Regions from separate parts of the Kitasatospora sp. NPDC004240 genome, predicted to be linked through region 2. Evidence: predicted binding sites of a transcription regulator. Region 2 holds the regulator's gene; the other holds the start of a gene.
The links. Region 2 encodes HspR, which represses chaperone genes until heat shock. Its sites were predicted from a motif close to TTGAGNNNNNNNNNCTCAA; they were not measured.
Positions count from the first base shown of each region.

Region 1 (4,411 bases), on a different contig from region 2:
CGAAGCCGGGCAGCATGATGTCGAGGACGACCAGGTCCGGCTGCCAGGTGTGGAAGCCGTCGACGGCGCCGGGGCCGTCGTGGGCCACGGCGACCTTGAAGCCCTCCGCGCCCAGCCGGGCCGCGATGGACTCGGCGATCGTCGGCTCGTCCTCCACCACCAGCACTCTGCGCTGGCTGCTCACCGTGCCGCCGGTGTTGTGGTTGTCCTGCTGAATTTCTGTCACGGTCACGCCACCGCCCCCAGGGCTGCGGGCCGGCCACCTGTGGGGATGGCGGGGCTCCGCTCGTAGTCTTGTTCCGTCGTGGACTGTGCCGGGTCCGCCGTCCCGATCCCGTGCGTGGCTCGGCGGACAGTGAACCGCCCGTCCCGCCCGCGCACTTCGCAGCGTACGGACAGCGGGTGCTTCCCGGCAGGTGGACCGGAGGTTTCCGGCCCGTCGGCCGGCCACCCGGCCGTCCGTCCGTCCCACTCACTTGTGGGCACGGGGCGATACCTTACCCCCCGTTTTTTCACTCTGTGACGATACGTGTGCACCCGAATCGCCGCCGAGCCGCCGGTCAGCGCCGGTACTGGTGCGTAGGCGCAGGGATGGTCTGGACCAATGACGGGGTGTCCGGCTGAGGGAGTTCACGGCGTACTCCCAGCGGACTCCCAGGCTCCGGTCGTACCGTGGTCACGACAATCGTCCGGGTGCGGGATGACCGGTGCGCGCGGGTACGTTGGGCACCGGCGGTACCGGTTGCTGGACGTGCGCGGATCGGAGGCGGCATGGCTGAGCTGCGACGGGGCGCGCCCCCGCTCCGGCCCCCGGCCGGACCGCCGTACGGCCTCTACCGGCACGGCCTGCGCACCTGCGTGCTCGGCTGGCTGCTGACCCGGATGCCGACCCCGCGGCGCAACCCCTTCGCGCTCGGTTACCTGGCCGTGGTCGGCGCGACCACGACCTTCGCCCACCTCGCCGACCCCGAACTGGTGCTGCGCCTGCAGGAGGCGTCCAGTTCGGACGGGCACAACCTGCTCCAGCATCCGGTGCGGGCCCTGCTGCTCAGCGGCTTCTGGGTGGCCGGGCCGATCTGGATGCCGTACCTGTGGGCCTTCGCCTTCACCGTGGCGCCGCTGGAGCGCCGCGTCGGGGCGGCCCGGGCGGCGGTGGTCTTCGCGATCGGTCACGTCACCGCCACCCTGCTCTCCCAGGGCGTGGTGATCGCGGCGGTGGCGACCGGGCGGATGGGGGCCGAGGCGCTGGATTATCTGGACATCGGCGTCAGCTACGGCGTGCTGGCCAGCCTCGGCGCCCTGGCCGGGCTGCTGTCCGCGCGCGGGCGGCTGCTCGCCCTGGGGCTCGCCGGGCTGCTGATCGTCGACCAGATCCTCACCGAGGCCGACCTGGTCACCGGCGTGGGCCACCCGGTCGCGCTGCTGGCCGGGGTGGCGCTGTGGCGCTGGCTGCGCCGCGGGCCCGGCCGGCCGCTGCCCCGCGAGCACTCCCGGACGACGGCCCCGGCGGCCTCCGCGGTGCTCGACCGCGCCTGAGCCCGCGCTCCTCCTCCTTCGGCGGCGCCTGCCGCGCCGCCCGCGCTCCCCGTTTTTGACAGGGCCCCGCAGACCCGGATCCGTTCGCTGACGGCGAACAGAACCCGGGGAACAACCGGCGCCCGCCAAACCTTAGTCAGGTCAGCTCAACTTCGCTGACTGGGGAGAGATCATGGCATCGACGTCCACACCGCTCACCCTGCCCGTGCTGCCGCTCGACGACGAGGTGGTCCTGCCGGGCATGGTCGTCCCGCTGGACCTGAAGGACACCGAGGTGCGCGCCGCGGTGGAGGCCGCCCGCGCCGCCGCCACCGGCGCCGGCAAGCCCCAGGTCCTGCTGGTCCCGCGGGTGGACGGCTCGTACGCGGCGGCCGGCACGCTGGCCACCGTGGAGCAGGTCGGCCGGCTGGCCGACGGCGACCCGGCCGCGCTGGTGCGCGCCGTGCGCCGGGTCCGGATCGGCGTCGGCACCACCGGGCCCGGCGCCGCGCTCTGGGTGGAGACCACGCCGTTCCGGGAGTCCTCGGTCGCCACGCCCGTGGCCGGCCGCGCCGCCGAGCTGGTCAAGGAGTACAAGAGCCTCTCCACCCAGTGGCTGCGCAGGCGCGGCGCCTGGCAGATCGTCGACCGGGTCGCCCAGATCGAGGGCGTCGGCGAGCTCGCCGACAACATCGGCTACGCGCCCTTCGTCACCGCCGAGCAGAAGCTCAAGGTGCTGCTGGAGGCCGACCAGGTCGCCCGGCTGGAGTACGCGCTGACGCTGCTGCGCGACCACCTCGCCGAGGAGGAGGTCAACGACACCATCCGCAAGGACGTCGAGGAGGGCGTCGCCAAGCAGCAGAAGGAGTTCCTGCTCCGCCGCCAGCTGGACGCCGTCCGCAAGGAGCTGGCCGAGCTGAACGGCGAGGCGGCCGACGAGGAGGACGACTACCGGGCCCGGGTCGAGGCCGCCGACCTCCCCGAGAAGGTCCGCGAGGCCGCGCTCAAGGAGGTCGACAAGCTGGAGCGGGCCTCCGACCAGTCACCCGAGGGCTCCTGGATCCGCACCTGGCTGGACACCGTCCTGGAGCTGCCGTGGAACCGGCGCACCGAGGACGCGTACGACGCCGCCGGCGCCCGGACGGTGCTGGACGCCGACCACTCCGGGCTCGCCGACGTCAAGGACCGCATCGTCGAGTACCTGGCGGTGCGCAAGCGCCGGGCCGAGCAGGGCCTCGGGCAGGTGGGCGGCAGGAGGGGAGGCGCGGTGCTGGCACTGGTCGGCCCGCCCGGCGTCGGCAAGACCTCGCTCGGCGAGTCGGTGGCCCGCGCCATGGGCCGCGAGTTCGTCCGGGTCGCGCTCGGCGGCGTCCGGGACGAGGCGGAGATCCGCGGCCACCGGCGCACCTACGTCGGCGCGCTGCCCGGCCGCCTGGTGCGCGCCATCAAGGAGGCCGGCTCGATGAACCCGGTCGTCCTGCTCGACGAGATCGACAAGGTCGGCTCCGACTACCGGGGCGACCCGGCCGCCGCCCTGCTGGAGGTCCTCGACCCGGCGCAGAACCACACCTTCCGCGACCACTACCTGGAGGTCGAGCTGGACCTCTCCGACGTGGTCTTCCTCGCCACCGCCAACGTGCTGGAGGCCATCCCCGAGCCGCTGCTCGACCGGATGGAGCTGGTCAGGCTCGACGGCTACACCGAGGACGAGAAGGTCGCCATCGCCCGCGACCACCTGCTCCCGCGCCAGCTGGAGCGGGCCGGACTCAAGGGCGAGGAGGTCACGGTCGACGAGGCGGCGCTGCGCCGGCTGGCCGGCGAGTACACCCGCGAGGCCGGCGTGCGGAACCTGGAGCGCTCGATCGCCCGGGTGCTGCGCAAGGTCGCCGCGCAGGCCGAGCTGGGCGGGCGCGAGCTGCCCGCCACGGTCGGCGCCGAGGACCTGCGCGCGCTGATCGGCCGGCCGCACCACGTCCCCGAGGCGGCCCAGGAGCCCGCTGAGCGGCGCACCGCCGTCCCCGGCGTGGCCACCGGCCTCGCGGTCACCGGCGCGGGCGGCGACGTCCTCTACATCGAGGCCTCGCTCGCCGACGCCGAGACCGGCGGCACCGGGCTGACCCTCACCGGCCAGCTGGGCGACGTGATGAAGGAGTCCGCGCACATCGCGCTCTCCTACCTGCGCTCGCGCGGCGCCGAGCTGGAGCTGCCGGTCACCTCGCTGCGCGACCGCGGCGTGCACCTGCACGTGCCTGCCGGGGCCGTCCCCAAGGACGGGCCGAGCGCCGGCATCACCATGACGACGGCGCTGGCCTCGCTGCTGTCCGGGCGCAAGGTCCGCACCGACGTCGCCATGACCGGCGAGGTCTCGCTCACCGGCCGGGTGCTGCCGATCGGCGGGGTGAAGCAGAAGCTGCTCGCCGCCGACCGCGCCGGGGTCACCACGGTGATCATCCCCAGCCGCAACGAGCCCGACCTGGACGACGTCCCGGCCGAGGTCCTGGAGCGGCTGACCGTCCACCCGGTCGCCGACGTCCGGGAGGTGCTGAAGCTGGCCCTGGAGCCGGCCGGGGTGCTGGTCGCCGCCTGACGGGTGGCCCGGCCGGCGGGACCGGCGTTGTGCGCGGGAGGGGGCGGTGTCCCGGTGACACACTGCGGGGATGCCGTCCCCCACGCAGCGCGCCCTGGCCAAGGTGCCGGCCGGGGTGCGCCCGCTCCTGGTGCGGCACCGCCGGCTGGTGAAGTTCCTGCTGGTCGGCGGCAGCTGCTTCGTGCTGACCATGCTGGTCAACTTCGCGCTGAAGCTCACCGTGCTGCAGCACAAGCCGGTGGTCTCGCTGACCGTCGCCACCGTGCTCGGCACCGCGGTCTCGTACGTGCTCAACCGGCAGTGGTCCTT
Region 1 is NZ_JBSGFD010000019.1:35,785-40,195, reverse strand. Features, by position in the region: gene ACWEQL_RS08070 (response regulator transcription factor) at 1-226, opposite strand, end outside; gene ACWEQL_RS08065 (rhomboid-like protein) at 772-1,536, shown strand; gene lon (endopeptidase La) at 1,709-4,102, shown strand; gene ACWEQL_RS08055 (GtrA family protein) at 4,173-4,411, shown strand, end outside.
Region 1: a site for HspR is predicted at 1,668-1,686, ahead of lon (endopeptidase La). Genes of this name have one in related genera too.

Region 2 (4,411 bases):
GGCGGTTGTCGGTGTCCTTGCCGCTGCGGGCGTTGCCATCACCACTGCGGCCAGCAGTGATTCTGTACATGCCACTCAAGCGGATTCCGTGGTCGCCGGCAACGCTATTCCGGGTTCCGCGGTTCTGTTCGTGGCCTCGGACCGTGAATGGTCGTAACGGGCGCGCCCGGCCATCAGGTACATGCCGACTGATGGTCGGGACGGAATAGGAGCGGTGGAGTGACGGATGATCCGGAACCCACTCGCTCCCGCTCGTTCCTCCGCTATTCCCGTACGAGCCCGCCGTCCCGGGTGTGGTCCGGCTGTCCGGTCCGAGGGTCCCGTGACGTGCGTGCGAGCGCGTATCCGAGCTGGAACAGCGACTCGACGTTGTAGTCGTCCCGCATTTCCGCCAGATGACGTGCGAGCGTGCGCTCACTGATGCCGAGGCGGCGGGCGATGACGCGGTGATTGGTGCCCTTCAGGAGCAGGTCGATGATGGTCTGCCGGAGACGGGAGACGACCTGTTCGGGCACCGCGCTGCCGCCGGTGAATTCGAGGCTGCGGTTCCAGTTCCGCTCGAAGACCTCGTCGGCGATGAACTGCACGACGGCGGGGTCGTGGATGAACGCGGCGAGGTTCAGGTCGTTCACGACCGGGATCACCGCCACCCGCCGGTCGACGACGATGAGCCGGGTGTAGGGCTCGTCCAGGGTGCGGAATCTCCCGCCCGCCTCGGTGATGGTGGCGACGTAGTCCCGGGTCGGCGCGTGGTACCGCGTGCTGGCGTGGTAGATGGTCCGCGCCGATATTCCGCGCCGGAGGTCCGCGAGATCATTGGAAATGGCCCGGGTGAGGATCTCCGGCGGGCGGGGACCCCCGGGCTGGGCCGCGAGTATTTCCTCCCGGGCCGATGCCGCGGTGTGGTTGATCCGTTGATTGATCAGCGCCTTCCCGCGCACGTACTCGATGGTGCCGCCGGAGGATTCCGGCTTGTGGAAGGCGTCGGCGAGGTCCTGCAGATCGGCGGGAACGGTCACCGCCCGGGAGAGCAGCTCCAGCGCCTGGCGCTGCCAGAGCGCGCTGAGGCCGCTGGCGAGCTGCTTGGGGTCGACCGCGACCAGCGTGTGCGGGTCGTCCGTGTCGGGGATGAGCAGCCCGATGTCCAGCAACTCGCTGAGGTGGCTGTAGTCGCACGGCTGGACGTCCTTGCGGGCCAGGCGGCCGTGGGCCCGGATGACCGCGAGGTAGAGCTCGTGGGCGCCCGCGGACAGCGTCCCCGCCGTGCCGATGCCCGGAGTGGAGGCGTCCTTCCCACTCATTCACGACTCCTTCCCGACAACCGAACTGGCCTCATGGTCGCACCCAGTGCCTCGTCGGCGATCCTAGGGCGTCCCTGACGATTTCCGCCGGGCGTGCGAATCGTCGGACACGTCCTGGGGCCGACCGCGGTGGGTAGGGGGGATGCATTCTCGCACCGGCGCCGCGGGCCTGTCGCTGGAACCCTCTCATCAACGAGGGGCCGCCGGCACCCCCCGAACAGAGGGAACCGGCGGCGGTGGCGTTCACGGGCCCGGCGTTACCGCTTGGGCCGCCAGACGACCAGGGCGCTGGACTGGGTCGGCGGCTGGTACGGGACCAGGTCGCGGCGGTACGAGGCGTGGATGGTGGCCTCGCGCTGCCGGAGGGCCGAGGCGGCGCCCTCCAGGGAGTCGACCAGTTCGGCGATGCGGGACTGGAGCGCGGTGACCTGGTTCTCCAGCTCGATGATCCGCTTGATGCCGGCCAGGTTGATGCCCTCGTCCTGGGAGAGCCGCTGGACCTCGCGCAACTGCTGGATGTCGCGGGCGGAGTAGCGCCGGCCGCGGCCCGCGGTGCGGTCGGGGCAGACCAGGCCGAGCCGGTCGTACTGACGCAGCGTCTGCGGGTGCAGCCCGGAGAGCTCGGCGGCCACCGAGATCACGTAGACCGGGGTGTCCTCGGTGAGGACGTAGGCGGGGGCGGCCGTGGTCCGGCGGGGGGCGGAGCCGGGGAGGCCCTCGCCGATGCCGGCACCGATGGGGCCGCGGTTGCTGTCGGGGGTCATCTGGTCGTCACGCTCCCTTCGCCGCCCGGAAGAGGGCGGCTCGCGGGTCGTCGGAGGCGGTGGCCTCGCGGTACTGCTCCAGGGCCGCCAGCGCGTCTCCGGTGACGTGCTGCGGCACCACGACCTCCACGGTGACCAGCAGGTCGCCGCGGGTGCCGTCCTTGCGGGTGGCGCCCTTGCCGCGGGCCCGGAGGGTGAGCCCGTTGGCACTGCCGGGGGGCAGCTTGAGCTTCACCGGGGGGCCGCCGAGTGTCGGCACCTCGATGGTGCCGCCGAGCGCCGCCTCGGGGAAGGTGACGGGGACCGTCACGGTGAGGTTGTCGCCCTTGCGCCCGAAGACCGGGTGCGCGTCGACGTGGACGGTGACGTAGAGGTCGCCGGGCTGTCCGCCGCGCTCGCCCTGGGCCCCCTTGCCCTTGAGCCGGATGCGCTGGCCGTCCTGCACCCCGGCGGGGATGCGGACCTGCATGGTGCGCGCGGAGCTGGCCCGGCCGCTGCCGTGGCAGTCGGCGCACGGGTCGTCGACGATCATGCCGCGGCCGCGGCAGTCGCGGCACGGCTCGGAGAGCGCGAAGGCGCCCTGGCCACGGCTGACGGTGCCGGAGCCGACGCAGGTCGGACAGACCCGCGGGGTGGTGCCGGCCTTGGCACCGGTGCCGCTGCAGGTGCGGCAGGGGGCCTGGCTGGTCATCCGCAACGGGACGGTCGCGCCGTCGACGGCCTCGTCGAAGGAGAGGGTGACCTCGGTCTCGACGTCGGCGCCGCGCCGGGGCTGGGCCTGACGGCCGCCGCGGTTGAACAGGCCGCCGAACACGTCGCCGAGCCCGCCGCCGCCCGCGCCGGGCTGGGTGCCGTTGAACAGGTCGCCGAAGTCGAAGCTGTAGTTGCCGCCGGCGGCGCCGCCGGGGCGGAAGCCGCCGTTGGCGAAGAGGCTGCGGGCCTCGTCGTACTCCTTGCGGCGCTTCTCGTCGGACAGGACGTCGTACGCCTCGGAGATGTCCTTGAAGCGGTCCTCGGCCTTGACGTCGCCCTTGTTGGCGTCGGGGTGGAACTCGCGCGCCAGCTTGCGGTACGTCTTCTTGATCTCGGTGGCGGTGGCGTCCTTGGGCACGCCGAGGACCTTGTAGTAGTCCTTCTCGACGTAGTCCTTGCCGCTCATGGCTGCCGCCACCTCCCGGATCCCATGGTCATCGTGCGGTCGTTGAGGGTGCCGCCGGCCCCCGGACGGGTGGTGGCAGCGGAGAGCGCGCCGCGGAGCCGGACGCCGTACGGGACGACGGCGTACGGCTCCGCGGCGCGCGGGTGGTCAGCTGTCAGCGCCACCGTCGGCCTTGTCCGACTCCGCGGAATCGGACGGGTCGGCGTCCGGCGCGGCGGTGGTCTGGGTCCCCGGCTGGGGCTCCGCGACCGCGACCATCGCCGGGCGGATGATCCGCTCGCCGATCCGGTAGCCGGGCTGGAGGATCTGGACACAGGTGTCCTCGGTGACGTCCGAGGAGTAGCTGTGCATCAGGGCCTCGTGGATCGTCGGGTCGAAGGACTCGCCCTCCTTGCCGAACTGCTGCAGGCCCAGCTTGGCCACCACGGTCTCCAGCGACTCGGCGACGGACTTGAAGCCGCCCGTCACCTCGCCGTGGTCGCGGGCCCGGCCGATGTCGTCCAGGACCGGGATCAGGGACTCCAGGATGTTGGAGACCGCGATCTCACGGACCGTCAGACGGTCGCGCTCGACCCGCTTGCGGTAGTTCTGGTACTCGGCCTGGAGACGCTGGAGGTCACCCGTCCGCTCGGCCAGCTCGCGCTTGGCCGCGGCGAGGTCCCCCGCGCCGGAGTCGGCACCGGCCGCGGCGGCCTCCTCGGCTGCCTTGACCACGGCCTCCTCGGCGGCGGAGTCGTCGCCGGGCTCAGCACCCTGCGGCTTCTCCGTCATGCGGCACCGCCCTTGGGCTTCTCGTCGTCCACGATCTCGGCGTCGACGACGTCGTCGTCCTTGGCGCCGGCGGCGTCACCGGCCGGGGCCGCACCGGCGGCGTCGGCGTTGGCGTACAGCGCCTGGCCGAGCTTCTGGGCGGTGGTGGACACCTTCTCGGAGGCCTCGCGGATCTTCGCGATGTCGTCGCCCTTCAGGGCGTCCTTGAGCTCGCCGATGGAGGTCTCGACCTCGGTCTTGACCTCGGCCGGCAGCTTGTCGGCGTTGTCCGCGATGAACTTCTCGGTCGAGTAGACGAGCTGCTCGGCCTGGTTGCGGGTCTCGACGGCCTCGCGGCGCTCGTGGTCCTCCTGCGCGTACTGCTCGGCCTCGCGCATCATGCGCTCGATGTCGTCCTTCGGCAGCGCGGAGCCGCC
Region 2 is NZ_JBSGFD010000094.1:23,951-28,361, forward strand. Features, by position in the region: gene ACWEQL_RS24335 (LuxR family transcriptional regulator) at 264-1,301, opposite strand; gene ACWEQL_RS24340 (heat shock protein transcriptional repressor HspR) at 1,559-2,065, opposite strand; gene dnaJ (molecular chaperone DnaJ) at 2,073-3,224, opposite strand; gene ACWEQL_RS24350 (hypothetical protein) at 3,221-3,388, opposite strand; gene grpE (nucleotide exchange factor GrpE) at 3,372-3,995, opposite strand; gene dnaK (molecular chaperone DnaK) at 3,992-4,411, opposite strand, start outside.